Regions from separate parts of the Lysinibacillus sp. BNK-21 genome, predicted to be linked through region 3. Evidence: riboswitches for the same ligand, from Rfam matches in the RefSeq annotation. Region 3 holds a riboswitch; each other region holds the start of a gene.
What was found. Region 3 has a riboswitch for thiamine pyrophosphate ahead of thiC (phosphomethylpyrimidine synthase ThiC). Riboswitches for the same ligand answer to the same signal wherever they lie in the genome.

Region 1 (8,120 bases), 2.3 Mb from region 3:
ATCGTAGGTATCTTCTACGTTCTAACAATTTTCTTAGGCTTCGGTGCAGCAGCATTCGTTGGGAAAGAAGATATTATCGCAGCAAACGCTGCTGGTAACATGGCTGCCCCACTTCTTGCAGAAGCACTTGGTGGCGACATTCTATTCTCATTCGTTTGTGCAGTAGCATTCGCAACAATTTTAGCGGTAGTAGCAGGTCTTGTACTTTCTGGTGCATCTGCCCTATCTCATGATATTTATGGACAAATTATCAAAAAGGGTAAAATTACAGAAAAAGAGCAAGTTCTTGCAGCTCGTATCGGTTCGATTACAATCGCTGTTATTTCTATCCTATTAGCACTTGGTGCACAAACATTAAACGTTGCATTCTTAGTATCTTTAGCATTCTGTATCGCAGGATCTGCTAACCTTCCAGTTATCATCTACACAATTTATTGGAAACGCTTTAATACAGCGGGTGCTGTTACTGCGATGTTAACAGGTTTAATCTCTGCGTTAGTATTAGTTGCTATGTCTCCAAACGTTTGGAATCCAGTTGAAGGTAAGGCAATTTTCGTTGGTGATCCTTTAATTATGTTAACGAACCCAGCCTTAATCTCTGTACCACTTGGTTTCCTTGGTGGTTTCATCGGCACATTACTTTCTAAAGAAACAGATGATGCGAAGTATCGTGAAGTTGACGTTAAAGCAAACACAGGTATTTCTGTACAGGACGTATCTCACTAATACACTCGACAGCCTCGTAAGTATCTTGCTTACGAGGTTTTACTTTTTCTTCCCTATTCGCTACTATAGAATTAAAAATGAATTGGAGGCGATGCTCATGTCACAATCTAAAGCTAAAAAGAAGCGGATGCACATTAAACGCACAGTAGGTAAAGATGTTGAAAAAAATCGACAATCTATCTCTTTTAGTACACATGAACGTCTAACGAAAACAAAAAACGAAAAATTAGAGCATGATTATACGAAATATAAAAAGCAGTATAAGGACGAATAACTCGTACCCTATACTGCTTTTTCTTATTAAAGCCGATAAAATGTTTTCGTGTTTTGCGTAATAATTTTGGCCACTTCCTGTGTTGATAGCCCTTTGATGGAGGCAATCACCTCAATCGTTGAGTGCATCATCCAGGGAGATGTACGCTTCTTCGTAAACGGTCCCTCAAACGGCCAAGGACCATCCGTTTCTACCATCATTAGTTCAATGGGATAAGCATGAATTAGCTGTTGAATTTCCTCTTCGTACAAGCAATCTGGCGTAATAGAAATAAAATAACCTCGCTCTATCATGCGCTTCACAATAGCTTCATCCCCTTTAAACCAATGAAAATGGGCTTCGTGATGCTGATGCTTTTCCAGCAAATCACACACAATATGGGCGTCCTCATATACTGCGTGTAACACAATTGGCTTGTCCAGCTCCTTCGCCAATACAACAAAACGCTCTAATAGTGCCACATAGGGACGTTCATCAATCGCTTGCTCTTGTTTTAAATAATAAGGTAGACCCACCTCACCAATAGCAACCATATCATCCTGATGCGAATGAATCCAATCAAATAAAGCTGTCTCATCATTTGGACTTAGTAAAGGCTGTTCAGGATGAAAGCCAAAAGCAGCCTTTACTTGCTGATAGCTATTCGATAAACGCAACGTTCTTTCACAAGAGGAAAGTTGCATACTAACCGCGATTACAGCTTTCACTTCTTCTAATAAGGAAGGAATTTCCTCATCGGTGTACTGATCCAAATGAATATGCGCATCAATCAACATACATATCACCCTTTTCCTCCTGTAAATACATAAATAATTGTTGCTTTAACGCTGTGAATGCTGCAGAATGTCGAATTTCCTCTTTCCGAGGTCTCTCAAACGGCACGATGATTTCCTTTTTAACGGTAGCTGGACGTTTGGTTAAAACAAGTATGCGATCTGCTAAAAAGAGAGCTTCTTCAATACTATGTGTAACAAATAGAATGGATTTGCGGTACTCCTCCCAGATAGATAAAAGCCATGCTTGCATTTCCAGTCGAGTAAATTCATCCAACGCAGAAAATGGTTCGTCTAAGCATAAAATCGGCTTATCACTGACCATTGCTCGAATAAAGGACACACGCTGCTGCATGCCTCCAGACAGTTCGTTCGGGTAGGCATGGATAAAAGAGGCAAGACCAACCTTTTCTAACCATTCCTTGGCACGTTCAACATTTGGTTTATGTTGTAATTCCTCTACAAGCGTGACATTTTCTACTATTGTACGCCAGGGTAATAGACATGGCTGCTGTGGCATATAGCCAATCGTTCCTTTTTTTTGTTGGATATCCTCTCCATTCAATAAAATGGCTCCTTGATCAATTGGCGAAACACCACCAATTAATTGAAAAAGTGTACTTTTACCACTGCCTGAAGGACCAACGATGGCCACAAACTCTCCATCCTTGACGTCAAAAGAAAGTTGATCAAGGACTTTGAGCGCATCGAAGGATTTAGCGATGTTTTGAATGCTGAGCATGATAGCCTCTTCCCTTCACCATGAATTTTTCAATTAAACGAATACCACTAAACAATAGTAAGCTCAAGAGAACAATCGCAAAAATTGCCACAAATACGCGATCCGTACGGAAGGAGGATTGGGCTAGGGTCATGTAAACACCAATACCCTTTTTTGCACCAAGCCACTCCGCAATCACAGCCCCCATCACACTATATGTAGCCGCAATTTTAATGCCTGAAAAAATAGCAGGATAGGCATAAGGCCATTCCAGCTTCCAAAAGGTTTGTGCCCTTGTAGCACCAACCATGGCAAAATAATGCTTTAATTCTGGAGCTGTTTGTCTAAATCCATCCATCGCTGCAATGACAATCGGTAAAAAGCACACAAGACAGATAATGATAAGCTTCGGTAATAAGCCAAAGCCAAACCAAATAATAAGGAGCGGTGCCAAGACTAGAATAGGAACATTCTGCGACATAATAAGAATTGGATAAAACAGTTCTCGAATAAATGTAAATCGATGCAACACTATTGCCACCGTTAGCCCACAAGCGATGCCAATGGCCAATCCTAGTAGAGCTAATTGTACCGTAGCGAATGCATGTGGTAGAAAGGTTTGATACGACTGGATGGCTTCCGACAAAATACTACTTGGTGCGGGTACTAACCAATGAGGAACTTCAGCAAACCGCACGATTAGTTCCCATATGAACAAGAGGAAGGCGATAAAAATTATCGTCCTTCCCTTCTGTAATGCACGTTTCATTACTGATATTTCTCCGTTAATGTATCCATCGTAATACCCGTTGGCTGATATAAAATTTTCACTTGTGTAATGACATTAATGGCACCAAGTTCGATCATCTTCTCATTCATTTTTTCAATGATTTGGAGCAATGTTGAAAGCTCACCCTCCATCGTTGTTTCCAATGGATGTACCTCATATTTCACCCCAGAAGCATCGATCACCGCAATTGCTGCATCGACATATGGTATAACATCTTCATATTTCTCTGTCTTCGGAATGATTTGTACACTGATTAATGAATTTGCCATCTTATTTGGCCTCCTTTTTAGGTAAGAAATCATTAGTAAAGGCTTTTTTCGCATCAAATTCGCCCTCTAATACTTGATTGCTAGACATCCATTTCGCGTAATTTTCCCACACCGAAAGCTTTTGCTCTCCCCATTGCTTGGCATCGTCCTGGTATTTATCGGCCAGCCATTCCTGACTTTTTTGCACCAACGCTTTATCTAAATCAGGAGCTGCTTCGATTAAAATATCAGCCGCTTCACTTGGGTTTTCAATTGCGTATTCATAGCCCTTCGATGCAGCTGCCACAAAGGCTTTAACAACATCAGGATTGTCCTGTATCATTTTTTCATTTGTAGCTAAAACTGGCGTATAATAATCTAATTGATCACTATAATCTGTAAGATATAGCATATTGATCTTTTCCCCACGCAGCTCAGCTTCAATTCCTGTCCATGCATAATAAATCCAAGCAAAATCAATATCTTTTTCCATCATTGTGAAGAAATCTAAATCGCCTGCATTGACGATATCTAGCTTATTAATATCTGCCTTTTCTTTTTGCATGAGTGATTGTAAAACGGCTTGCTCTAATGGCGCGCCCCAACCACCATAGGTTTTACCTTCAAAATCCTTTGGCGATGTAATGCCCTTCGAAGCAATAGAAGCAAAGCCAGATGTATTATGCTGTATAATTGCTGCGATGGAGACCAGCGGCACATCCTGTACTCGTGCCTGTGTTATGCCTTCCTGATAGCTCACGCCAAAATCCGCCTTTCCAGAAGCAACAAGCTGATCTGCGCCCGCCTCACCAGGCATAATAATATCAACATCTAAACCCTGTTCCTCAAAATAACCGAGTTTTTTGGCAACATATAGTCCTGTATGATTTGTATTCGGCGTCCAATCCAGTACCACAGACACCTTTTTCAGCTTGTCTGCAGCCTGCTTGTCATCCTTGTCACTACAGCCTACTAATGTCAATAGTGCTGCCAATAAAATAAAAAACCATTTTTTCATGCGAAAGCCTCCCAGTTTGTAATATGAAAGTGTTCATGAATGAATGTTGTCACCAGAAGAAAGCGTATACAATGTTGGCAAGCTGTTGCTTGAAAACATAAAAAAACGCCTAGGATTCCTCCCAGACGTATTGCAATCAATCTTCAAAACTTTGCTTTTTGAATAGATGTTCCCTACGCTGGTACGAGCCAAATCAGGTTCAAAGGGTCAGCGTCTACCGGACACAATCTCAGCTAGCAATTACTAGCCCCCCTACATTCTTTCGCTATGAACTTTTCGATGATTATTATACCCATAGTTTCACTTAAATGACAAGGTGCTATTTTTGAATAGAGCTTAAAGCCCAGCGCTCCTAAGAGGCTGGGCATGCTATTAGCTTGGTTTCTGTTCTTTTTTGGCTGTTACAACATGAGAAATTGCTCCATCTGTTGCAATATCCACTTTAAATGAACCATTGGAATGGCGATCCGCACGAGACAATGCTTGTACGTCAATCATCTCTTGAACACCTTTTTCAGTTTCAATCACAACCTGCTCCTCGTCTGTTGCTTGAACAACTGCCACAATTCGGTGAGGGTTTGCTTTTAACTCTGTTAATACTTTTAGTCCACGTTTTGCACGACTTGCTACTTCAACTTCAGCGACATTCATTTTCTTCACGGCCCCACGCTGTGTCACAATCACTACATAGTGGGTAACATCTGGCTGTAATACATTGACGCCAACTAAGGCTTCTCCATCTTTTAGTGTGATCCCTTTCACACCACCTGTTTTCACACCTGTTACAGGTAGTTCCTCCATTGGGAAACGAATCGCATAGGCTGTATCTGTTGTGAGCATCAGCTCCACGTCATCAGTCACAAATGATGCATAGATCATCGCATCACCAGCCTTGACATTCATCGTTTTAATTGGCTTTGAATAACGCGTTACCGCATAGTCTGCGAGTGGTGAGCGCTTAATTTGGCCATCTTTTGTGGCTGTGAAGACATACGTATTTGGCTGGTCAAATGTTTCGAAACCATAAACCGCAATAATCGATTCATCTTCCCCTGTTGGTACAATACTTGAAATATGCTGGCCGAGATCCTTCCAGCGTATATCAGGCAGCTCATGAACAGGCTGATAAATATAATTGCCTCGATTTGTGAAAAGCAGTAGATGGTGCTGAGTATTTAAATTTGCTTCATACAATAAATAATCTGAATCCTTCATGGCAAAATCTTGCCCGTTTGAAGCGGCATGAGAACGTGTGGATGTACGTTTAATATAACCATCCTTCGTTACTGTTACGACAACCTCTTCACTTGGCACAAGGACATCCAATGTAATTTTGATTTCTTCAATTTCTTGCTCAATCTTCGAGCGACGAGGTTCTGTAAAGCGTTTCTTAATATCTAGTAACTCTTGTTTAATAACACGCACTAGCTTTGCTTCACTTTGTAGAATCCCCTCTAGCTTCGCAATTAGCTTATTTAACTCGTCCTGTTCCTGACGTAGCTCTGTAATATCCGTATTCGTTAAACGATATAATTGCAGGCTTACAATGGCCTCTGCTTGTACCTCTGTAAAATCAAACTTTGCTTGTAAATTAAGCTTCGCATCCTTCTTATCATTAGAAGAACGGATCGTCGCAATGACTTCATCTAAAATGGAAAGAGCTTTAATTAATCCATCTACAATATGAGAACGATCCTTTGCCTTTTGTAAATCATAAATGGAACGGTTTGTTACCACTTCTTTTTGATGGGCAATATACGCATCTAGCAATAATGGCAATGTCATCATCGTTGGACGACGGTTATGAATGGCAATCATATTAAAATTATAAGCTACCTGTAAATCAGTTGTTTTAAACAAGTACTGTAAAATTCCTTGTCCTGGTACATCCTTTTTCAGCTCAATTACGACACGTAAGCCTGTACGGTCTGATTCATCACGAATTTCTGCAATGCCTTCTAGTCGTTTATCTACACGTTGCTCATCAATTTTTTTCACAAGATTCGCTTTATTTACATCATATGGTAACTCAGTGATAACAATTTGCTCTTTACCACCCTTAATTGGTTCAACAACTGCTTGTGCACGGACGATGATTTTACCACGACCTGTTTCATACGCCTTTTTAATGCCATCAACACCTTGAATGATTCCACCCGTTGGGAAATCAGGTCCTTTAATCACCGTCATCAATTCATCTACAGTAACATTAGGCTTGTCTAAGCGCATCAACACAGCATCCAGTACTTCATCTAAGGCATGTGGCGGAATATCTGTCGCATAACCAGCGGAAATTCCTGTAGAGCCATTGACTAAAAGGTTAGGAAAACGTGCTGGTAATACAGTTGGCTCCATATCCTGATCATCAAAGTTTGGCACAAATTCGACCGTTTTCTTGCCAATATCTCGTAGCATTTCAGCGGCAATAGCTGATAGTCTCGCCTCTGTATAACGCATTGCAGCTGGAGGATCGCCATCTACCGAGCCATTGTTCCCGTGCATCTCAATAAGCATATGACGTGCCTTCCAGTCCTGACTCATCCGTACCATCGCTTCATACACAGAGCTATCGCCGTGCGGATGATAGTTACCAATTACATTACCCACTGTTTTTGCGGATTTACGGAACGGCTTATCATGTGTGTTGCCTTCCGTAAACATCGCATATAAAATACGGCGCTGTACTGGTTTAAGACCGTCACGTGCATCAGGCAACGCGCGGTCTTGAATAATATATTTACTATAGCGACCAAAACGGTCACCCATTACTTCTTCTAACGGTAAATCTTGAAACTTTTCTGTACTACTCATGCTTGGTCCTCCTCTTGTTGGATGAATTCATTCTCTAAAATGTTAGAATCATCCTCCATACCGAAGTCTACATTGGCTTCGATCCATTTACGACGTGGTTCCACCTTATCACCCATTAACGTCGTGACACGTCTCTCCGCTCGTGCACCATCCTCGATTGTGACACGAATCAATGTCCGTGTTTCAGGGTTCATCGTTGTGTCCCACAGTTGGTCTGCATTCATCTCACCAAGACCTTTATAACGCTGTAATATGTAACCCTTTCCAACCTTCTTGATGGCCTTTTGTAAATCACTTTCTGTCCAAGCATATTCAATGACTTCTTTTTTCCCTGTACCTCTAGAGACTTTATAAAGCGGCGGTAGTGCGATATAGACCTTCCCAGACTCAATGAGCGGACGCATATAACGATAGAAGAATGTTAATAGCAAGACTTGAATATGTGCCCCATCCGTATCCGCATCGGTCATGATGACTACTTTATTGTAGGCAGAATCCTCCACCGCAAAATCCGTACCAACACCTGCCCCAATCGCATGGATAATCGTTGAAATTTCTTCGTTTTTCATAATATCCTGTAGCTTGGCTTTCTCTGTATTGATTACCTTCCCGCGCAATGGCAGAATCGCTTGGAATGTACGGTCACGACCTTGTTTAGCAGAGCCACCCGCAGAATCACCCTCGACTAAATACAGCTCATTTTTTGCCGCATTACGTGACTGAGCTGGTGTTAATTTTCCAGATAAAATCGTACTACCC
Region 2 (8,120 bases), 3.8 Mb from region 3:
GCTGCTATTCGCAACATCTTTGAAGATGAATCAATCCGTTCTCATCAAGACGCCATGCAAAAAATTATTGAGTATATCACGGAAGACATGGACACAAGTAAGCGTCATGTTTTTGTTGGACATGCCTTTGTGACGAAGTATGGTGAGGAGGAAGCAAATACTAGTGATTCCGAGCGACCCCTTTCCATTGGAGGCTCAGATTGTGTGAATGCAGCTTTATTCAAACCTTTTCACTATACGGCGCTTGGGCACTTACATAAGGCACATTTTGTTTTAAACGAAACCATACGCTATGCAGGCTCTATCTTAAAGTACTCGTTATCTGAGCATTTACATGAGAAAGGATTTTTAATCATCGAATTAGATGAGCAAGGTAACACCACAGTAAGTAAAAGAAAGCTTGTGCCAAGAAGAGATCTACGAGTAGTAGAAGGTCCATTAGAGGAGTTATTAACGCTCACACCAAGTGAGGATTATGTATTTGTTAGATTGACGGATAAAATATCTGTGACTTCACCGATGGAACGTATTCGTAGTGTATTTCCGCACGCTATGCATGTGGAGCGGAAGGTACTAAGACAAGATATGCCACGTGAACTACAAGTAGTAGAAGCTGAAAAACTAGAAGATATTGATTTATTCCGTTCATTCTTCACCAATATTATTGGCATTCAGCCTGATGAAGATACGGAACGCCTATTCACAGAGATGTTACAGGAGTTATTAGATGAGGAGCGAGAGACTGTAAAATGAAGCCTTTAAAGTTAACAATTACAGCGTTTGGTCCATATAAAGACACGGAAGTAATTGATTTTCAAGAGCTAGGGGAGCATCGATTGTTTGCCATTTCTGGAAAAACTGGTGCTGGTAAAACAACCATTTTCGATGCTATTTGCTATGCTCTTTACGGATCAGGTAGTGGGGAGGACCGGCAGGATACAGCTTTACTAAGAAGCGGTTTTGCACATGATGAAGTTTATACAGCTGTAGAACTCGTCTTTGAAATGCATGGAAAGGTCTATCGAATAGTACGACAGCCAGGTCATATTAAAGAAAAAAATAAAACGGTTACTGGAAAGAAAATAGAGCTAGCAGAAGTAAAAGACGGAAAGCTAGATTATAGCATTGTAGAGAAACAGCAAACGCTTGAAGTCGATAAGAAAGTGCAGGAAATCATAGGTCTCACAAAAGATCAATTTAGCCAAATTGTCATGCTACCTCAAGGTGAATTTAGAAAACTATTAACCTCTGATTCAACAAATAAAGAAGTAATTTTACGGAAAATCTTTAAAACAGATCGTTTCGGTGTCATGGCGAAAAAGCTTGATGCCAAGCGTAAAGAAGCAGAAAGTGATCTTGAGCGTGCCAAACAATTAAAAGAACATTTACTTGGTCAAATTGTGGGCGCCTTACCACAACGTTCTTCCGCTTTATTTACATTAATTGCTGATAATACCGAAAATTTACATCAACTGACAGAGGCACTTGATGAGGAGCTTAGCTACTATAAGAAATGTGGAGAAGATGAACAGTCATACTATGAAGAAGCGTATAGCCTTCATCAAAAAGAGCAGGAATATTATCGCTTAGCAAAAACGCTAAATGAGCAATTTGATGAACAAGCTAATCGACAGCAACGGCTACAAATGCTTTTACAACAGCAGGATTTATACCAAGCAAAGGAGAAGGAGATTGCTTTAGCAGAACAAGCAGAGCGACTGGTGCTCCTCGAACAACAATGCAAGGATTTACGTGCTGAACTGAATGTTAAAGAGATAGCATTTCAACAAGCAAAGGTTAAGCAACAGCAGTCACAAGAAAAGTTGCAAGAAGCGCAAGAAAAATATGAGATAGAGCAGGCTAAAGAATCTGAACGACAGCAAATCTTACAGCAGGAAATGCAGATGCTAGCGCTTTTACCGAAATTTGAAGCCTATGAAAACAATATACAGCAGCTGCAAATAGCGGAGCAATATGCTGAAAATGCAAAACGAGCAGTAAATGATAACGTCAAACTTTTGGAAAATGAACAAGAGCAATTACAGCATTTTTCTCAATCATTAGAAGGCTATGAAAAACAGGTTGAACCCTATGAAAGCTATTTAGAACAATTACCGAAACTACGGGAACAGGTTGCTTTAATCAAGCAAGCGGATAAATATAAACATGCCGTAGATTTAGCTAAGCAGGATGTAGTTGCTTCAGAAAGTCTCTATCAAGAAAGTAAAGAGGCACTTCAACTTTTGCAGCAACGATGGCTGACGAGTCAAGCTAGTATTTTAGCAGAACAACTGAAGGAAGGAGAACCCTGTCCTGTTTGTGGTAGTATGACACATCAGAAAGCACACAATGAGCAAGTGGAAGTTATTGAGCTTGCTCAAGTGGAAGCATTAAGAGCGAAGGCATCATCAGACGAGCGTAAGTATTTAGAGAAAGAGGCATTTTTAGCATCAGCGCAGCAACTTCTTCAAGATACATGGCGACAACTCGAGGCTCAGCATATTAAACCAGAAGACCAACCACAGATCACCGCTACTTTACATGAAGTGGAACAAGAGCTTGCTGCATTAAAAATTATTCAACATCAATTAGCTGATGTGCGATTAAAAATAAAGCATCAGCATGACCGAATAGAGCAGCTACGAAATAAGCATATGAAGCTAGAGCAATATTTAGCAGAGCAGATAAAAGAATGGACAAAATTACAAGCGGTAGTAGACGAACAACTTAAGCAGATGCCCGCTAATTTACCAACTTTACAGCAATTAAAGCAACAACTTAATGAAGTTAGTAAACAGAAAGAAGAGCTTCAAAAAAGTTGGCAAGTGAGTCAAGAAAATTTGCATGCAGCAAAGGAAGCAGCTAGCAATGCAACACTAACTGTAGAAATTGCCAAACAGTCCTTTGAGGAATTACAGCTTAAAATGAATGAAAAGCTTCAGCAATTTTCAGCAGATATGCAAGAAATAGGTTTCGAAAGCTATGAGGCTTATGCAACTGCTAAACGGAGTGCCATACAATTGGATGCACTTCGAAAAGCATGTAGCGACTATGCTTTACAAGTACACACGTTGCAAATTCAGATTACCGAAGGGGCTACATACCTTCAAGGAAAAGAGAAGCAAGATTTAGAGGCGATGGAAGCAAGAGTAGAACAGCATCGAGTTTCCTATGAGGAAGCATTTAAACGTTTACAACAGATCAATGGCTTTATACAAGCATGCCAAGGCTTTAGTAAAAAGGTGGAAGAAATAGCGAAAGAGCTTCATTTACTTGAACAAGAAGCAGGGCGAGTAAAGGAGCTCTATGGATTATTAAATGGACAAAACTCGAAAAAGCTATCCTTTGAGCGTTATATACAAATTAACTACTTAGATCAAATTACAGAAGCTGCCAATATACGTCTGTATCATTTATCAAACGGTCAATTTGAGCTTAGACGTTCAGATAGATTAGAAAAGCATGCGAAGCAAAGTGGCCTTGGTCTTGATGTTTATGATGCTTATACAGATCAATTACGAGATGTCAAAACTTTATCAGGTGGCGAAAAATTTAATGCTTCGTTGAGCCTTGCATTGGGGATGGCAGATGTGATTCAAAGCTACCAAGGTAATATTCATATTGAAACGATGTTTATTGATGAGGGCTTTGGCTCGCTTGATGAGGAATCACTAAATAAAGCAATCGATACATTAATTGATTTGCAGGATTCTGGTCGTATGATTGGCGTTATTTCGCATGTACCTGAATTGAAATCTGCGATGCCAGCAGTTTTACATGTGGAAAAAACATTAAATGGCCATAGTCAAACCCATTTTGAAGTGAAATAAAACGAAGGCGTATTTCTAAAAGGAATACGCCTTCGTTTTATTTTTTTCGAGTTGTGGTTGTAGGCGTTGTGCCCTTTTTTGCAGCCATTACTTTTTTTACGATAGGAATAACAATAGGTGCTAACTTAACGGCAGTTTTTACAACGTTTGATACTTTCATCCCAAAACAGCTCCTTTTACAATTACTACTACCTGTTTCACTTAAAAATAAAACATTAACGGATAACACGAACAGCCTGAATTATATTCCAAATCACAATACCGAGTGAGACGAGAGCATAGATGGCGAATGAAGCAAACCAAATAATCATCACTGTCTTGTTACTGGAGGTTGGATCTAAACTAAATGTAGAAAAAACAAAGACAATAAAGAATAGAATGCCAAAAACAAAGGGTATTAAATGAGAGACAAGTGCACGAATCGAATGGCTTTTTACATCACTGTCTTTTGTCACGAAATATACAATTAATGGAACGATAAAAGGGGCGAAGAAAATACTAAGATAACTAAAGGCAGCTAAAATTTTTTGATTCTCCATAGTTGTACCTCCTTTTTAAATATTTACGCATGAAAAACAGCAAAGTTTCAAAAAAATGATGTATGGAAGGTTGTAATCCTTCAATCCATTGCGTACAATGAGAGTGTTCAAATAAATTCAGATGTAACGACCACAAGGGGAGCTGATGATGTCAGCTGAGACTGGGCACGTAATGCCTTGACTCTTCGAACCTGTAAGTTAACGCTTGCGTAGGGATGTGGATAGAAACCGACACTTGTACGATGTGAGGCTCTGTCCTGACATCGTTTTTTCGTCCTTAAAGGAAAAAGGTGTCAGAAAGAGACATATCAGCGCTTTTCTATTCCTGCTCTTGTATCCTACATCGGAACAAAGGAGAGAATATGTATGGACAAAAAAAGACTATTAATGCTAGTGGAGATTGCGATTTTTGCAGCGATAGGTCTCGTACTGGATCAGGTTTCCTTTAAAGTATGGGCACAAGGCGGCTCAGTTAGTCTTGTTATGGTACCGATTATGTTAATAGCATTTCGCTGGGGCTTAGTAGCTGGTCTTACTACGGGACTACTTGTGGGTGTTATGCAAACAATGTTTGGTTCTTATATCGTGCACTGGCTACAAGGATTACTGGATTATGGCGTTGCTTTTACTGTTGTAGGATTAGCGGCGGTTGTACGTGGACCAGTGTTAGACGCTGCTAAACATATGAACAAAACAAAAATGGCACTTTATATAATCATAGGTACCGTTTTCGCAGGCTTCTTACGATACACAGCACATACAATTGCTGGTGCTGTATTTTTTGCCGAATATGCGGGTGACCAAAATGCATGGATTTATTCCATCATCTACAATGGTACATATATGCTACCAGCAACCATTTTAACGGCTATCGTTGGTGTTCTTTTATTCACAGCCGCTCCCCAATTAATGCAAAGAAAAGCTTAATGCTAGTCCCTTCACAGGAGTGGAGGGACTTTTTTGTCGTGAATAACTCTTTTAGCACTTTGCAAAGTAGGAAAGCATACAATATTTAAAGCGTTTATCGTTATACGCATAAAAAGTTATGTTATATTAAAGAATAGATATTAGATGAAAGGGACGTTATACATGATTGTAAAAACGCAAGAAGAGATTGAAGCTTTTAAAAAAATAGGACGCATTTGTGCTGAAATTCGCGAAGCAATGAAAGCTGCCACAAAACCAGGTGTTACAACACTTGAGCTTGATGAAATTGCTGGTCGCATGTTTGCAGAGGCTGGCGCTATTTCAGGACCAAAGGGAGAATATGATTTTCCAGGGTATACATGTATTAGCGTCAATGAAGAAGTAGCACATGGTATTCCAGGAAAGCGTGTTATTCAAGAGGGAGATATCGTAAATATTGATGTTTCAGGCTCTTTAAATGGCTATTTTGCTGACACAGGTATTTCATTTGTTGTGGGTGATGGCTATGAGGACAAAGAAAAGCTTTGCCGTGTTGCTAAAAGTGCCTTTGATCGAGCAATGACAAAGGTAAAGGCTGGATCTAAATTAAATCAAATTGGTAAAGCTGTTGAACGCGAGGCAAATGCTAATGGGTTAACTGTTATTATGAATTTAACAGGTCATGGCTTAGGTCAATCTTTACATGATGAACCAAACCATATTTTAAATTATTACGATGCATGGGATTCTACTATTATGAAAGAAGGTATGGTCCTTGCGGTTGAGCCATTTATCTCAGCAAATGCAGAGCATATCGTAGAAGCAGGTGATGGCTGGACATTCGTGACACCTGATAAATCACTTGTAGCTCAAATCGAACATTCAGTCATTGTAACAAAAGATAAACCAATTATCTTAACGTCATTAGACGAAGAATAGGATGTAATGAAAAAATCCTGCTAACCAATTTATTTTTGGTAGGCAGGATTTTTTTTAATAAATAAAATGCCAACAAAGAGAACACCGCATAAAAATAAAGCAGCTGTAGTGACAAGTAGCTCATCAAAACCATTATGTATGGCGATTCCAATATAAGCCCAAATAAAAACACTTGGATACATAACATCAAAGTGATGGAAACGGATATGTAGCGCAATGGCTCCTCCTAAAGTAAGTAAAATCACTGCCCAAAGAGGCGTACTAAGACCAAAGCCGTTCCAACCATAAGCCGTTAACGTAAAGCTTGTATTTGTGATAAAAATAAATGTCATCCATGCTAAATAAATAGAGAAAGGAATACGACCAAACAAGGATTTGTCCTGAAGTGGGTACGTATTATACAACATAAACAAGTACAAGACTAAGAGTAATGTAATGCCAAGAGAAACAATAAATAACTCATGGTGCCAGACATATATCGTCAATGCTTGTAATATATTTATGCAACTAAAAAGCGCAGACTGTTTCAAAGTTGTCTTTTTCATGTTCATAACTAACCAATAACCGAGTAAAAAATAAATGATAATCCAAATTACATGACTTACACTAACTGGTGCAAATACAACAGAAAAACGATTAGCGATTTCTAGCGAAGATTGACCGTTGATGTTCACGAAAAAGGATGAAAAGGTTAGGATGATTGAGACAAGATAAGAGATTGTCATCAAGATAAACCGAGGCATGTTTTCCTCTCCCTTCGTGTTAGATTGTATAGGGAAAAGACAAATAAGTATAGTACTGTCACTTTTTTTATTATAACGGAAATTTCCAACAATGTATCGTGTTGTTTTACTATTAATACCTACAATTTACCATGTCTGATAGGCATCCATATATTTCTTTAGTACAATAAGAATAGCCAAATAAAAGGAGTGAAGTTTCATGACACAAAATTTGAAAAATCTAGATCTAACTGTTGAACTAGACAAAAAGATGTATAAAAAGAAATTAAAAGTACTCCAATATGAAATGTTGAACGCACAACAATTTTTATTAAAAAACAAGATTGGCTTGATCTTGGTATTTGAAGGAATGGATGCAGCTGGTAAAGGTGGCGCTATTAAACGATTAATCGAACGTGTCGATCCCCGTGGTTATGTTGTACATCCTATTTCTGCTCCTCAAGCTCATGAATTACGCTACAATTATTTACAACGATTTTGGAGAAAATTGCCTCAACATGGGCAAATCGCTATTTTTGATCGCTCGTGGTATGGCCGTGTACTAGTAGAACGCATCGAAGGATTCGCAACAAAGGATGAATGGTCTCGTGCTTATGAAGAAATTAATAATTTCGAGAAGATTTTAACTGCTGGAGATTACATAATTATTAAGTTCTGGCTTCATGTTTCAGATGAGGAGCAATTAAAACGCTTCAAAGAACGTGAACAAAACCCTTATAAATCTTGGAAGTTAACAGCCGAGGATTGGCGCAATCGAGATAAAACACCTCAGTATATTGAAGCAGCAAATGCGATGTTTGAAAAGACAGATAAAAAAGATGCACCATGGGTCTTAGTCGCTGGAGATGACAAAAAGTATGCACGTGTTCAGGTGCTACAGGAAACTATTGCACACATTGAACGAGAGGCTCAAAGACGTGGTCTTCATTTAACAAATGTGTTAGACAATACTCAACTAGAGGATGCTGATTCCTCCAGCTTAGAAATAGTAAACGAGAAAAAGAAAGAACAAAAAACTAAATAATTGAATTGTGCTGCTATGACAATAAGACATAAGCTGTTTTGGTTGTAGCAGCCTGTTTTTTTACATACAATGAAATATAAATAGGGTTTGCAATTATGGCTTGTAGCCAATGAAACAAAGAGAAACGTATTGATTTTTA
Region 3 (8,120 bases):
GAAAAAATCAAGAGGAATTGCCTTAAAACTTTCTTCCCTTATAATAGGATTATTTCTCATTTTATTTTTATCCTATACTGTCATAACGGGAATTATTATAAAAAAGCAAAGTGTTGAAGACGCAGAGCATGGAACATTGCAAACTGCTGAATCCTCTGCAGCTATTATGAGTGAAAGATTTAAGAAAGCCAATACGACATTACAAACAACAAAGCGTATCATAGAAAGCATGGAGAAGAATAATACGTTGTCTACCAAGGGTGTCATAGACATAATGGAAAACAATTTAGCTAGCAATAATGACATTCTTGGAGTAGGAGCAATCTTTGAGCAAGATTCTATTATTTTAGAACCAACTGAGGCTGCTTTAGTAGATACTAAAAAACGTTTTATCCCTTATTTAAGTAAGAACGGAAATGATATCTCGACTGCTCTAATCGAAGGTATTGATGATAAGAGTATTTCTGAATGGTATTGGGTACCAAAAGAAGAGAGACGTGCAGTTTTGACAGAGCCCTATGATTATAATGTAAACGGACAATCTGTATTGATGACAACCATTTCGGTGCCATTAATCAATGCTTCCGGAACATTTTTCGGTGTATTGACTGCCGATGTATCAATAGATTTTTTAAATGATTTAACAAAATCGAATGCCCCAGAAGGCGGTTATGCGGCAATTATTACGAATAAAGGTGTGCTAACAGCTAACAGCTTTGGTGATGAGCTAGTTGGGCGCAATATGCAAGAGGATCCTACTTGGACAAGTATTAGTAAGACAATGGAAAATGGTGAACTAACAAGTATGTACGTTGACTCTAATCAACTGAAGGAAAAGGCCTATAATGTTTTTGCTCCAATGATTTTAGAGGGTATTGACGAAACATGGACTGTTCAAGTCGTGTTAGCTGAATCAAAGATTCTAGAAACATATAATCATGTATTTGTATTTACGATTATTGCTTCCATTATTATGGTGGTTTTGATGACAGCTGCAAGTGTGTTATTCATCTATAAACAATTAAAACCACTTAAATTTTTACGTGCATCGATTGAAACTGCAGCCGAAGGGGATTTAACACAAAAGGTAGAAGAGCGATATATTAAGCCTGATGAAATTGGTGCAGTTGCTGTGGCCTATAATAATATGTTAGATAAAACCAATAGTGCGATTCAAACTGTACTAAATTCCACGAGGTTATTGAACCAATCTTCTAATCAGGTAAATGAGGCATTTAATGAGGTAGTTGCTTCTAGTCAGGAGGTTTCCGTAGCTATCAACGAGATTGCACAAGGAGCTTCGAAGCAATCAGAGGATACAGAAGAAACAAATTATCGAATGATGGATTTATCAGATCAGATTGATGCTATTACGGCTCTTTCTAATGAAATGGATGAGCTATCTCATAAAACAGGTGTAACAACGGAAAAAGGATTGCATGAGGTTGAAAGTTTAAGAGAACGTAATATGGAGACCAATCAAATGAATGGGCGTATCCAGCAGCAAATGGAATCATTAGCTTCTAATATTGCCAATATTAATCAGATTATTGCTTCGATTCAAAGCATTACCGAGCAGACTAATCTGCTAGCTTTAAATGCAAGTATTGAGGCTGCACGTGCTGGTGAACATGGTAAAGGATTTGCTGTAGTTGCAGAGGAAGTTAGAAAGCTTGCAGAACAATCTAAGAATGAAACAGAAATTATTAAGAGTACAGTAGAAAGTATTCTTGAAAATTCTCAGCAGACGGTTGCTGTGATTGCATCTAATGCAGATTTAATGCAATCTCAAAATGAGTCCGTACAAAGCACGCAACTAGCATTTAAAGATAGCAGTGACTTGTCGGGTTCAATTGCAAATTCTATTAGTGAATTAATGAATAAACTATCTAGCATGTTAGAGCATAAAAATCAGGCAATCATGGCTATCCAAAGTATTTCGGCTATTTCTGAGCAAACAGCAGCCTCTGCGGAACAAGTAAGTGCTTCTGCAATGGATCAACAAGTAGAATTACAAAAAGTAGCAGAGTCTATTCAAAATATGAACGATATTTCAAACGAGCTACAAGAAGTTGTAAACCGATTTAAGCTTGCTTAAAAAGAAAGGCTGCCTTCAATATAGAGGCAGTCTTCTTTATGGTGAAAGCCGGAGAAATTGACCTAGAAGGAATTCAACACTACTATTAACACTGGAAGGGGGACATTGATATGATGTATCTCGGAATGATTTTCTTTCAAATTGTTGTACCTATTTTAGTGTTACTTTTAATAGGCGCTATACTACAAAAGAAATTTCGCTTTAATTTAAAAGCATTGTCTCAGCTTATTACATATTGCTTTATGCCAGCAGCTGTTTTTGTAAATTTATATGAAACACATGTGGAATTAACTGTACTGGGAGAGGTCGGATTATTTATTGTACTCTTTATCGGTAGTCAAATGATACTCAGTCACTTTATGGCAAAAGGGTTAGGTTTAGCTAGAACAGAGGCTGCTGTCTTTAAAAATAGTGTTGTGCTCATTAACTCGGGTAATTACGGTATTCCAGTGGCTCAAATGATATTTGCCACGCAACCTATTGGAGTAGCCATTCAGGTCATGCTCGTAATCTTTCAAAATATGACTACGTATACATATGGTTTATACAATTTAATTTCTTCTACAAAGTCAGGTATGACAATCATCAAGGATTTCTTTAAAATGCCTATTATTCATGCGCTGATTATAGGTGTCGCTATGAATTATTTTGATATCGGTATACCACAGTTTATCAAAATACCAGTAGAACATGTGGCAGATGGATTTATTGCTGTGGCTCTAATTACTTTAGGTGCGCAATTATCACAACTAGAGATGAAATCAATGTTTAATAAAACCGTCTTTATCAGCTGTTTTACGCGACTAATTATTGGACCATCTGTTGCATTGGCCATTATTTATATATTGGGATTAGATGGAGTCGTCGCACAATCACTCTTTATAGCTAGTGCCTTTCCAACATCCCGCAATAGTTCTAGTCTAGCATTGGAATATGATGTAGAATCAGCAACAGCCGCGCAAGCTGTTTTATTTTCAACCATTGTAAGCTGTATAACTGTAACCATTGTGATCTATTTTGCAGAAGTATTATTTACCTAGTAAGATAAAAAATAACTTCCATCTCTTAGTATTATCTGCTACACTAGCATCAAACTAAATAGTATTAACTAGGGGAGTCTGATGAGTCAGGCTGAGAGGGAAACGCTACGAAGTTTCTTGACCCTTTGGACCTGATCTGGCTCATACCAGCGTGGGAAAGTTAAGAAGCTATTGCAGAGTATGCAATCAATAGACCTTTACATTCGTGGCCGGATCCAAATAATTATTTTGGATTCGGCCTTTATTTTTTGGATTGTTGGGGTGAGCTAGAATCGGTCCTTATATCAAAATAAATTTAAGGGAGAGAAGTAGCTCATGTCAGCAATTAGTGAAAAGAATATTACCATTATTTCCGGCTTTGAAGGAAGCAAAAAAGTATATGTGGAAGGATCACGCCCAGATATTCTAGTACCTATGCGAGAAATTGCATTAAGTCCGACAACAGGCAGTTTTGGAAATGAAGAAAATGCTCCTATTCGAGTATATGATACAAGTGGGCCCTATACAGATCCAGCCTACCAAGTAGATATTACGAAAGGTTTACCTGCCTTACGAAATGCATGGATTCAAGAGCGAGGGGATGTAGAAGCATATGAGGGACGCTCCATTAAACCGGAAGATAATGGCTTTCGTCATGTTGATGACCCGCGTATTCAAGAAAATGTCTTCCCTGAGTTGGCGAGAAAGCCTTTGCGTGCTAAAAAAGGTAAAAATGTGACACAGCTTCACTATGCACGAAAGGGAATTATAACGCCTGAAATGGAGTTTGTAGCGATTCGTGAAAATATGGATCCTGAATTTGTACGTTCAGAAATTGCAGCTGGGCGTGCTATAATGCCTTCTAATATTAATCACCCTGAGGCAGAGCCAATGATTATTGGGCGTAATTTTCATGTAAAGATCAATGCGAATATCGGGAATTCTGCTGTATCTTCTTCCATTGCAGAAGAAGTTGAGAAAATGACCTGGGCAACTCGATGGGGCGCAGATAATATTATGGATTTATCGACTGGTAAACATATTCATACAACTAGAGAATGGATTATTCGAAATGCTGCAGTGCCAGTGGGAACAGTGCCAATTTATCAGGCTTTAGAAAAGGTAAATGGTGTAGCAGAGGATTTAACGTGGGAGGTTTATCGTGATACTCTCATAGAACAAGCCGAGCAGGGTGTAGATTACTTCACCATTCATGCAGGTGTCCTTTTACGCTATGTACCACTAACAGCAAATCGTGTGACAGGTATTGTATCTCGAGGTGGCTCTATAATGGCACAGTGGTGTTTATATCATCATCAAGAGAATTTCCTGTATACACACTTTGAGGAAATCTGTGAAATTATGAAAGCCTATGATGTTGCTTTTTCCTTAGGTGATGGTTTACGCCCAGGCTCAATTGCAGATGCCAATGATGAGGCACAATTTGCAGAGCTTGAAACACTAGGCGAGCTAACACAGATTGCTTGGCAGCATGATGTTCAGGTAATGGTTGAGGGACCAGGTCATGTACCAATGCATCTGATTAAAGAAAACATGGACAAGCAATTAGAGGTTTGTAAGGAAGCGCCCTTCTATACATTAGGACCACTCACAACAGATATTGCTCCAGGTTATGACCACATTACATCAGCCATTGGGGCAGCCATGATTGGCTGGTTTGGTACAGCGATGCTTTGTTATGTGACACCGAAAGAGCATCTTGGTTTACCGAATCGCGAGGACGTTCGTGTGGGCGTTATCACTTATAAAATTGCTGCACATGCTGCTGATTTAGCAAAAGGTCATCCAGGTGCACAACAACGAGACGATGCACTGTCTAAAGCGCGCTTTGAGTTCCGTTGGCGTGATCAATTCAATCTGTCACTAGATCCCGAGCGTGCAGTGGAATATCATGATGAGACACTGCCAGCAGAGGGAGCAAAAACAGCACACTTTTGTTCTATGTGTGGGCCTAAATTCTGTAGCATGAGAATTTCACAGGATATTCGTAATTATGCGAAAGATAAGGATTTGAATACGACTGAAGCGATCCATCAAGGTATGAAAGAAAAGGCTGAGGAGTTTAAAAAAGCAGGCAGTCAAATTTACCAATAATGAAAGAAAAGGCTTATGTCAAAAAAATAGACATAGGCCTTTTCTTAATAAAAAAACTCCATGTGAATAGTGGATTCACATGGAGTAAAAGTTGGATTTGGATATCAATAATAAAGTGGAATATTAAACGTTTGTTGGTTGTTTTACATATGGATTTGTAAGGTCCATACCTTCTAAGGAAAGACCCATCGCTTTAGCGACACCTTCACCATATGCTGGGTCAGCTAGATAGCAGTGAAGGATGTGACGGCGTTTGATGAACTCTTCAACAGAAGCCATATCGTTCGCGGTATTTTCAAATAAGCGTTGCTGCTCTTCCGAAGTCAATAGACGGAATAGTTTACCTGGTTGTTCAAAGTAATTATTATCGTCTTCACGGAAATCATGAATACCTGCATGACCATCAATACGTAATTCAGGCTCTTTATGGTCTAAATTATGCTCCCACTCACCATAGCTATTTGGTTCATAGCTTAATGTCGAACCAAGATTGCCATCAAAGCGCATTGCTCCATCGCGATGGAAAGTACGGAATGGACATTTTGGTGCGTTGACAGGAAGCATATAGTGGTTTACACCAAGACGATAGCGTTGGGCATCGGCATATGCAAAGATACGACCTTGTAACATTTTATCTGGTGAGAAGCTGATGCCAGGAACAATGTTAGATGGTGCGAATGCAGCTTGTTCAACTTCTGCAAAGTAGTTGTCTGGATTTTTGTTTAACTCGAATTCACCTACAGGAATTAATGGGAAGTCTTTTTTATACCATACCTTTGTTAAATCAAATGGGTTGTATGGTAGCTCACGAGCTTGTTCCTCTGTCATTACCTGAATGTACATTTTCCATTTAGGGAAATCGCCTTTTTCAATTGCTTCATATAAATCACGTTGTGAAGATTCGCGGTCTTGACCAATAATCTCATTAGCCTCGGCACCAGTTAAGTTCTTAATGCCTTGCTCTGTACGGAAGTGGAATTTAACCCAAACACGTTCATTATTAGCATTGATAAAGCTATACGTATGAGAACCAAATCCGTGCATATTACGGTAACCAGCTGGAATACCACGGTCAGACATAACAATTGTCACTTGGTGAAGTGCTTCAGGTAATGAAGTCCAGAAATCCCAGTTAGAGTTGGCATTTTTCATATTTGTACGTGGGTCACGTTTTACCACATGGTTTAAATCTGTAAAGTGTAACGGGTCACGGAAGAAGAATACAGGTGTATTGTTCCCTACTAAATCCCAGTTTCCATCTTCTGTATAGAATTTAAGGGCGAAGCCACGAATATCTCGCTCTGCATCTGCTGCACCACGCTCACCCGCTACTGTAGAGAAACGTGCGAACATTTCAGTTTTCTTGCCGATCTCTGAGAAGATTTTCGCTTTAGTATATTGTGAAATATCATGCGTTACAGTAAAAGTACCAAATGCACCTGAGCCCTTTGCGTGCATACGACGTTCTGGAATTACTTCACGGTTGAAATTTGCTAGTTTTTCAACTAACCATACATCCTGAAGTAAAAGAGGGCCACGTGGACCTGCTGACATAGAGTCATGGTTACTTACTACTGGAGCACCACCTGCTGTTGTAAAGCGACGGCTACGATCATTTGCGTTTGTCATATTAGTTTACCTCCTGAAAAAAATGTGAGTCAAACTCTTCGTCTATAACTATAACAAATATAAAATAGAATTGCTAGTACATTATAATAATTATCGTTAAAGAATTTTTATATTTAAGTATAAACTATAAATATATGCGCTAGACATAGGGTTTATACATAGTTTTTAACTTAAATTTATTTTATTTAATCTCAATTTTATAGATAATTGTCATATTAAGATCAAGATAATGACATCATGATAAAATCTTTATTGAAAATAAAATCAACTAATTGAAAATTATTTTAATCAATCTTTTAATTTTTTCTATATCGGTTAGGCGTAATACCAATTTGTTGCTTAAATAATTTTATGAAATAATTTGGGTCATCAAAACCGTTTAAATGAGCGATTTCGCTAATAGCAAAATCTGTTTCTCGCAGCATTTTTGTGGCATGATGAATTCTTACTTGCTGTAAATAGCGCTTAAATGGCAAGCCTTGTTTTCTTGAGAAAATTGTACTTAAATAATTGGGGCTTATTCCAAGCTTATGAGCGACAAAGGGAAGAGACAGTGCGCTATCTTTAAATTGTTGATCAATTATTTCTATAGCTAGTTCAACATAATCAGCTCGTTTCTCTATTCGAGCTTCCCTTGCTAACTCAATTAATGTCTGCGTGAAAGAAATAATCCCATTGAGTATCGTATAAAATATAGGATGCTCAATGATTAAATGAAATAGCTGACGGTAGTGTTGTTCGATAACCGCTTTTTCATGTAATTTATATTTCAGCATAAAGCGTCTAATTTGTGCTAAGACACTCGTCAAATGAATGCGTAAATCGTCTTGCTCATAATATATGCCTTCATTAGAAAGCCGATATAAAAATGTTTTAACGGCCTCTAGGTTTCCATCTTCCAAACTACTTATTAGTAATTGTTGCTCTTCTGGTGTCAGTAAGGGATCAAAGGGCTGAGTTTCATATTGTTTGCTCGCATAAAAAATATGGCCAAAGCCCTCATAAAAACTTTGATGTAGTGCACGCTTTGTTAATGTATACATAGTTTTAATGGTTGTAGGTGTTCCATCATATATGCCGATATTTAAAGAACTATTACTAATCAAACGCCATTCCTTCATAAGTGTACGTACATCTTTTTCCACAATCCTTATATCATTTGTTTGAAAAAGACATACGATTCTATTAGATAGAGGGTAGGTTTTCATATGAAAGTGAATCGGTGTTTGTTGAAGCCAATTGTAAAGCTTATTGAAGGT
Region 4 (8,120 bases), 3.3 Mb from region 3:
TCCATACCTTTGATGAACTTTGATTTTCGACATTATTTCCTAGGAAATATTATAATTGGAGGTGTTTGATTTCTTGTTGCCGTAATTCGACACGTCTAATTTTCCCAGAAGATGTTTTTGGTAGTTCCTCTACAAATTCAATAGCACGTGGATATTTATAAGGAGCAGTCAATGATTTAACATGACTTTGGAGTGTTTGAATAAGCGCTCCATCACCTTTTTCACCATTGCGCAGAACAATAAATGCTTTGACAATATTTCCTCTTACTTTATCAGGGCTCGCTATAACAGCAGCCTCTTTTACAGTTGGATGTTTCATTAAAGCATCCTCTACTTCAAAAGGGCCAATTGTATAGCCTGAGGATATAATAACATCGTCTCCTCGTCCGTCAAACCAAAAGTAGCCATCTTCATCTTTATAGGCACGATCTCCTGTAATATACCAATCCCCACGAAATTGTAAATTTGTACGTTCAGGATCATTTAAATATTTTTTAAAGAGTGCTGGCGTTTCGCGATGAACAGCAATATCACCAACTTCTCCGATTGTAACAGGTTTGCCCAAATCATTAATAATTTCAACAGTGTTGCCAGGAGTAGGTTTTCCCATAGAGCCAACTCTCGCTTCCATCCCTACCATTGTGCCTACCAATAATGTATTTTCCGTTTGTCCATAGCCATCTCGCACTTGTAATTTGAATGTTTCCAAGAATACTCTAATAACCTCACTATTTAATGGCTCACCAGCTGATACAGCTTGGCGAATTGCACTTAAATCATATTCATGTAAATTTTCAAGCGCTGCCATAAAACGATATTCAGTTGGTGTACAGCATAGTACATTGATTTTGAATCTCTCAAGCAATGCTAAATAAGAAGTTGCTTCAAATTTACCTTTGTAGACAAATGCAGTAGCACCACTGCCTAAAGTAGCTAGAAATGGACTCCAAATCCATTTTTGCCACCCTGGTGCTGCAGTCGCCCAAACAATATCATTTTCTTGTACACCCAACCAATATGGTGCTGTTGTTCGTAAATGAGCATAGCCCCAACTATGCGTATGCACTGCTGCTTTTGGATTTCCTGTTGTTCCGCTTGTATAGGCTAAAAATGCATTGTCTGTGCTTTTTGTTGGGATAGGATTTATGTAGGTTGTAGGTTGATTATTCATTTTTTCAAGTATGTTCTGCCAAGGTTCATGTGCATTCCCTATAACAAATTGCAGTATGTCTTGTAAATTTCCCACTTTATCGAACTGTTCAATATAGGGTTCAAATGCAATAACTGCTTTAGCATTTGCATGATGAATTCGATACTCAATATCCTTTGTTCTTAACATCTCAGAACTTGGAATAATAGTTAAACCCGCTTTCAATGCAGCAATATACACAATATATGCTTCAACCGAACGTGGTACCATTACTAAAATGACATCACCTTTCTTTAAACCTTGCTTGGTGAATACATGTGCTACTTGATTTGCTTTTTCCAATAAATGTGCATATGTAATACATTGGATGTCTTGGTTTTCTTCATAAATGATTAAAGCATTTTTGGCTGCATCCTGAGCATATTTTTCAATTTCCTCTACTATGTTATACCATTCTGGTGCAACTAAATCTTGTCTTTTCATGGCAATTGCCCCCTTTTGTTATGACACATTATAAAACTCTTTTTTCAGCATTTTCAATGGTTTGTGCTTAATTTCGGTAAAGTCATGACAACTATCATACCCTCCTATATGGCATCGGTCACATTTTATCTATAGGAAAACTTGCTATTGAATACAAATGAAAAGTATGGTACATTTTGGTCAACTAAAAGCAAGATTGCAGGGGGACTCGTAAGAGTTGAGAAGGTAAAACCTGACCCTTTGAACCTGTTAGTTAATACTGACGTAGGGAGCAATAAACATCGTTTTCAGATGAAAGGCTCTTTTCGTGCATTTTTACACAAAAAGAGCCTTTTTTGCATGCTTACGTCCATCCCTAAAGGAGGACTACAATGATTTTTCAAACAATTCGTCAACAGCAACCACTTATCCATTGTATAACCAATTATGTAGTGGCAAATTTTCAAGCAAATGGTTTATTAGCGATAGGTGCTTCACCAGTAATGGCCGATGACTACCAAGAGGTAGAGGAGATGGTGGCCATTGCTCAAGCATTATTAATTAATATTGGAACACTTAATGATCGCACAAAAAGTGCCATGTTTTTAGCAGGTGAAAAAGCCAATAAACTTGGTATTCCTGTTATTTTAGATCCTGTCGGAGTTGGAGCCACAACTTATCGTAAGGAAACCGTAAGATACTTACTTGAAAACATACACTTTGCCGTGATTCGCTGTAATCTCGGCGAGCTAGCAGCAATAGTTGGTGTAAATTGGCAACAAAAGGGTGTCGATAGTGGTCATGGCACTATCGCTATGGAATTAGAAGCCACATCATTGGCTCAACGCTATCAATGCATTGTTATTGTCACAGGAGAACGCGATTTTATAACTGATGGCAAGCATAGCCAATGGATCGCTGGTGGTCATCCACAAATGACGGAAGTAACGGGTACAGGTTGTTTACTTAGCGCAATTTGTGGCGCAGCCTATAGTGTAAGCCATAATCCTTACCAACAATTAACAGAAACACTTACTTACTATAAAAAAGCAGGTGTACTGGCATCCGCATTTACTGCAGACATTGGTGATTTTCAAATAGCCTTACTCAATGCTATACATCGCTTATCAAAGGATGGTGCAGCTTCATGCATATTGTAACAACAATCGCTGGCTCAGATAGTGGTGGAGGCGCGGGTATACAGGCTGATTTAAAAACATTTCAGGAATTAGAAGTGTTCGGTACTTCTGTTATTACTGCTCTAACTGCTCAAAATACTTTGGGTGTAACAGGTGTTTGCCCTATTGACGTTTCCTTTATAAAAAAACAATTAGAGGCCTTAGTAGAAGATTTTCCAATCGCTGCGATTAAAACAGGAATGCTTTATTCCTCAGAAATTATCAAAGCAATTGCACACAAGATCAGGGAGCTAAACATTCCACTGATTGTTGATCCGGTGATGATTGCAAAAGGTGGGGAAAGCCTATTACAGCAAGAAGCTATCGATGCCTTACGCTCAACTTTATTACCACTTGCTACGGTTGTTACGCCCAATATACCCGAGGCAGAGACACTTACTGGGAGATCTATTCATCATTTTGAAGATATGAAAGAAGTAGCTCAAAGCTTGTTACAGCTAGGTGTACAATGTGTCATCATTAAAGGTGGTCATTTAGCAGATCCACTTTATGCCATTGATTATGTATTTTGCAAAAATGGACGTTCTTTTTCTTTGCAGTCTCCACGAATCCAAACAAAAAATACGCATGGTACTGGATGTACATTTTCCGCAGCACTTACTGCTTTTCTTGGACAAGGATTTGCTCTGGAAAATGCCATTATGGAAGCTAAAAAATATATCCAATTAGCTATTATGTTTAATTTATCGATTGGAAATGGTCATGGACCCACTAATCATTTTGCTTATCAACAGTATAAGGAAGGCTGTGAGGTGATTATTCATGAAACGTGAGGATTTGGAGCTTTATTTTATTATGGGTACGAGCAATGTTCCTCCTCAAGAACAACCTATCTATATCCTAGAAAAAGCCTTGCAAGCAGGCATTACAATGTTTCAATTTCGTGAAAAAGGTCCTCACGCGTTAACTGGACTTGCCTATGAACAATTTGCACGCCAATGCCAAAAACTATGTCATCACTATCATGTGCCCTTTATCATTAATGACGATGTTGATCTAGCGATACGACTAGGAGCTGATGGTGTTCATATCGGACAAGATGATTTACCTGTAAGTGTAGCACGTAAAAGAATCGGGAACATGATTCTTGGTGTATCTGTCCATTGCGAGGAAGAATTGCAAATAGCTATTAACCATCAAGCTGATTATGTTGGTATCGGTCCAATCTTTCCAACATCCTCTAAAAGTGATGCACAACCACCATGTGGTACATCTTTTTTACAGGAGGCTCATTCATTACATCCTGAATTACCAATTGTAGCAATCGGTGGAATTAATTTCACAAATGCACATTCTGTATTTCAAACGGGGGTTGATGGTGTTGCTGTTATTTCAGCTATTTGTCAAAGCAAAGATGTTGATCATACAGTAGCTACATTTAGATCCCTATCTCGTATAAATAAATGATCAATAAACAAACTAAAACCAGTGCCTTTTACGGTCACTGGTTTTAAGTTTATAAATGCTTAATCAGCATTTATTGGTTGTTGTTTGGCATACCTTTTAATTGAGATTCTGCCATTTGTACAAGACGTTTAGTGATTTCACCACCAACGGAACCGTTGGCACGAGCTGAAGCTTCAGCTCCTAATTGAACACCAAATTCTTGTGCAATTTCGTATTTCATTTGATCTAGTGCTTGTTGTACACCAGGTACTGCAAGCTGGTTTGAACTACGGTTGTTGTTTGAAGCCATGTTTCTCACCTCCTTGTGAATATAGAATGTGCGATATTAGATTTTTAATACAAAAAATTTAGAGGTAAATTGTACCTCTATTGGAATAACAATATCCATACAAAAAAGCCGTCTCAAAATGGGCTTTGAGACGGCTTTTGAATCCTTATAGTAGATCTGCAAATTTATCTTGTTGTTCTTCTTTCTTAGGGAAAATATAGACCTCGCGATTCTTCACTGCTCGCTCGATCAATTCATCAAAGTCAGAGAAGCTTTCATAATGCTCAACCTTTTCAAGCTTCGGTTTTGTTTTTGGACTTGCTGGTGTAAAAATCGTGCAGCAATCTTCAAATGGCTGAATAGATGTTTCGTATGTGCCGATTTTTTCTGCAATATCAATAATCTCTAATTTATCAGTTGAAATCAGCGGACGAAGGATAGGTGTATTTGTTACTGCGTTTATTGCTGTTAAACTTTCAAGCGTTTGACTCGCCACTTGTCCAAGACTTTCGCCCGTTACAATAGCAAGTGCACCAATTTCCTCACGCACCTGATCAGCAACCTTCAACATCATTCGGCGTGTTGTCGTCATCGATACATTAGAAGGTACTTTTTCTTTAATAAGAACTTGTATTTCAGTAAAAGGAATGACATGCAAACGAATACTAGCACCAAATTTTGTTAATTCATTGGCAAGCACTTTAACTTTTTCCAATGAATTTTGGCTTGTATAAGGTGGACTAAAGAAGTGAATTGCCTCTAATCGCACACCACGCTTCATCATTAAATAACCCGCGACAGGGCTATCAATACCGCCAGATAGCATTAATAAAGACTTGCCATTTGATCCTACAGGCATTCCACCTGCACCAGGAATGACTTGTGCCATCATATAAGTTGCATCATGGCGAACTTCTACACGTAGCTCAATATCAGGCTGCTTCACTTTAACAGATAAATTTTGAAATTGTGGTAAAACATAGCCACCGATCTCACGTTGGATAGCATGAGATTCTAAAGGAAATGTTTTATCAGTACGTTTTACCTCTACTTTAAATGTATGTGGCTCATCTTTAAATGTCTCCATAATAGTGATAGCGAGCTTTTTCATACTGTCCATATCTTTTTCGCATGCAGCGACAGGGCTAAATGATTGAATACCAAAAATTTTAGGTAAACCTGTAATTAGCATTTGCATTTGCGCTTCGTCTTCTATGGCAATAAACATACGGTCACGTTCTGTGCGAATATGCAGTTGTCCTAAATCTGCAAAGGCATGACGAATATTTTCACGTAAACGGCGGATAAAATCCATTTTGTTGCGACCTTTTGTAGAAAGCTCACCATATCTAATTAAAATTTCTTTCCAAATCATTTACTTATTTTCTCCTTTGAGTTCCAACATTACTTCTGCTAGTACTTGTTTAAAGTTTTCTATATCTTCTATTGTGTTATGTGCGCCAAAGCTAAGGCGAATCACGCCTTTTTTATAATGCTCATCAAGGTGAAGCGCCTCGACGACATGACTTGTTTTCGTTTGCTTGGAAGAACATGCACTTGATGTCGACACAATGACACCACGTTTTTGCATAGCATTAATAATGACTTCCCCTTTTAAATCACGAACACTAAATGACACAATATGCGCAGCTCCCTGTGGGGTTGATAAAACATGGACTGCTTCGCCATAACTTTCTAGCTGAGTTCGGATTTCATCGTGCCATTGACGGTATTTATTTGAGCGTTCGTTCATTGTTTCAACAGCAAGTCGAGCCGCTTTCGCTAAAGCAACAGCTTGCGGAACTGCTACAGTACCACTACGCATACCAAATTCCTGACCTCCACCAAGAGCAAAGGGCTGCCATCTTATAGGTTTACGGAATGCTAACACTCCTGAGCCTTTAAAGCCATGAATTTTATGACCAGAGATAGAAATACAGTCAGGTCCTTCTTCTTTAAAGGATATTGCTAATTTCCCAAAGCTTTGCACAGCATCAACATGGAAGGCAGCACGACTCATTTCATGAATCATTTTTGCTGCTTCCTTAATAGGCTGAATTGCACCCATTTCATTATTCACATGCATGATGCTAACTAAAATTGTTTCTTTTCGTATTTTAGTACGAAGCTCATCTAGAGAAATCACACCTCTTCGATCGACACGAAGATATTCAACATCAAAGCCCTCTTTTTCAAGTTGTTTCATTGTTTCTAGCACTGATGGATGTTCAATTTCAGTCGTTAAAATATGCTTTCCTATATGCGTATTACTACGTGCTATGCCAAAAATAGCTGCATTATTTGATTCTGTACCACCTGAAGTAAATAGCACATTTTTTGCCTCTGTCTGCAAAATATCTGCTACTTGCTCACGCGCACGTATTAATAAATCATTTGCTTCAACACCCATAGCATGGATGGAAGCAGGGTTGGCATAATACTGCTCATTTACAACCATAAAAGCCTGCATAACCTCTTTTAAAGGCTTCGTTGTTGCACTATTATCCAAATAAATTGTATTAACCATAACTTTTCACACACTTTCAAAACGTTGATTTAACGGTATTTATCATAACGCAATCTTTGGCGATTGACCACTAACTTTAACAATTATTTAAATTTTAATTGATATCCTACATTTTTTTCACCATCGTGACAAACTCTGTTGGTGTACTAAATTCAATTGCTTTAAGAAAACCAAATTTTTCATAAAGATGGATTGCTCTCTTATTAAATAGTGCAACTGTTAAACGTAATGGCAGCTGATATTCTTCTTGAACTGTTTGAACAATAAACGAAAAAAATGCCGTTCCTAATCCTTGACCCGTTAGATTTGGCTTCAACCCAATTCCAATATCTATACAGTACTCTTCATACGCCCCAAAACCTTGCCCTTTTGGCACTTGGGCTGCTTTACCTGTACAATAATAGCCAATTAATTCACTATGATTATTAAAGATCGCAAAGTAAGGATTATCAAGCATTTCTTGTACATTTTCACCCGATAATTCATTATTGTAAAAATCGTAAGGTGCTACATATTGCCATTGTAAAATTTCACTTGCGAAATGTTCATTCATTTCTTTGATTGACAATTTCATACTGAATCACATCCTAATCTAAGCATAAATAGAAAGCTGTCTAAAAAGTAATCGCTATACTTTTTAGACAGCTCAAAATGTTATTTGAATTATTTTGCTATGAATTCTTCGGCAACCATTTCTTGAATACGCTTTAAGGCACCTGGCTCCATTTCTTCCACTGCTGTACCTGCTTCTTCTAAAGCCTTTGCATAACGGAATTGATGGAAAGCCTCTTCTGCTTCTCTTAAACGTCCGTTCAATTTTGGGTTCGATGCGCGATGGCGATTACCGTACTGAATAATACGCTCAATGAGCATCACATTTTCTATTAACTCATGTGCCTTTACTTTAACATCCTCTACACAGAGTGTTGCTGCATTTAGATTATTATGAACAGTACCCATATTAAGTGGTACTTCTTGCAAGCTTTGCATGACAACATAGATGTGCTCTGCTGCCTCATCAAGCCGTGCATCCATCTCCTCAGGAATTCCTGGAATATTTGCCTTGTTCAATAAACGATCAGTATCCTGTAATATTTTCTTTAAGTT

Region 1: another riboswitch for thiamine pyrophosphate. It lies ahead of ACMGGO_RS10375 (ABC transporter substrate-binding protein); the one in region 3 lies ahead of thiC (phosphomethylpyrimidine synthase ThiC).
Region 2: another riboswitch for thiamine pyrophosphate. It lies ahead of thiT (energy-coupled thiamine transporter ThiT); the one in region 3 lies ahead of thiC (phosphomethylpyrimidine synthase ThiC).
Region 4: another riboswitch for thiamine pyrophosphate. It lies ahead of thiM (hydroxyethylthiazole kinase); the one in region 3 lies ahead of thiC (phosphomethylpyrimidine synthase ThiC).

The regions. Positions count from the first base shown of each region.
Region 1 is NZ_JBLQTS010000001.1:2,034,513-2,042,632, reverse strand. Features, by position in the region: gene ACMGGO_RS10405 (cation acetate symporter) at 1-726, shown strand, start outside; gene ACMGGO_RS10400 (hypothetical protein) at 824-1,000, shown strand; gene ACMGGO_RS10395 (TatD family hydrolase) at 1,027-1,776, opposite strand; gene ACMGGO_RS10390 (ABC transporter ATP-binding protein) at 1,766-2,515, opposite strand; gene ACMGGO_RS10385 (ABC transporter permease) at 2,490-3,263, opposite strand; gene ACMGGO_RS10380 (thiamine-binding protein) at 3,263-3,553, opposite strand; gene ACMGGO_RS10375 (ABC transporter substrate-binding protein) at 3,555-4,550, opposite strand; TPP riboswitch at 4,704-4,814, opposite strand; gene parC (DNA topoisomerase IV subunit A) at 4,923-7,361, opposite strand; gene parE (DNA topoisomerase IV subunit B) at 7,358-8,120, opposite strand, start outside.
Region 2 is NZ_JBLQTS010000001.1:474,575-482,694, forward strand. Features, by position in the region: gene ACMGGO_RS02330 (exonuclease SbcCD subunit D) at 1-753, shown strand, start outside; gene ACMGGO_RS02335 (AAA family ATPase) at 750-3,830, shown strand; gene ACMGGO_RS02340 (hypothetical protein) at 3,868-3,990, opposite strand; gene ACMGGO_RS02345 (DUF4870 domain-containing protein) at 4,046-4,369, opposite strand; TPP riboswitch at 4,495-4,602, shown strand; gene thiT (energy-coupled thiamine transporter ThiT) at 4,736-5,296, shown strand; gene map (type I methionyl aminopeptidase) at 5,459-6,214, shown strand; gene ACMGGO_RS02360 (hypothetical protein) at 6,244-6,957, opposite strand; gene ACMGGO_RS02365 (polyphosphate kinase 2 family protein) at 7,157-7,981, shown strand.
Region 3 is NZ_JBLQTS010000001.1:4,297,572-4,305,691, reverse strand. Features, by position in the region: gene ACMGGO_RS21615 (methyl-accepting chemotaxis protein) at 1-2,098, shown strand, start outside; gene ACMGGO_RS21610 (AEC family transporter) at 2,209-3,138, shown strand; TPP riboswitch at 3,199-3,313, shown strand; gene thiC (phosphomethylpyrimidine synthase ThiC) at 3,454-5,232, shown strand; gene ACMGGO_RS21600 (catalase) at 5,356-6,861, opposite strand; gene ACMGGO_RS21595 (helix-turn-helix transcriptional regulator) at 7,158-8,120, opposite strand, start outside.
Region 4 is NZ_JBLQTS010000001.1:1,026,257-1,034,376, reverse strand. Features, by position in the region: gene mbcS (acyl-CoA synthetase MbcS) at 50-1,633, opposite strand; TPP riboswitch at 1,824-1,921, shown strand; gene thiM (hydroxyethylthiazole kinase) at 2,005-2,772, shown strand; gene thiD (bifunctional hydroxymethylpyrimidine kinase/phosphomethylpyrimidine kinase) at 2,760-3,584, shown strand; gene thiE (thiamine phosphate synthase) at 3,574-4,218, shown strand; gene ACMGGO_RS05175 (alpha/beta-type small acid-soluble spore protein) at 4,289-4,507, opposite strand; gene thiI (tRNA uracil 4-sulfurtransferase ThiI) at 4,653-5,861, opposite strand; gene ACMGGO_RS05165 (cysteine desulfurase family protein) at 5,862-7,013, opposite strand; gene ACMGGO_RS05160 (GNAT family N-acetyltransferase) at 7,120-7,587, opposite strand; gene ezrA (septation ring formation regulator EzrA) at 7,677-8,120, opposite strand, start outside.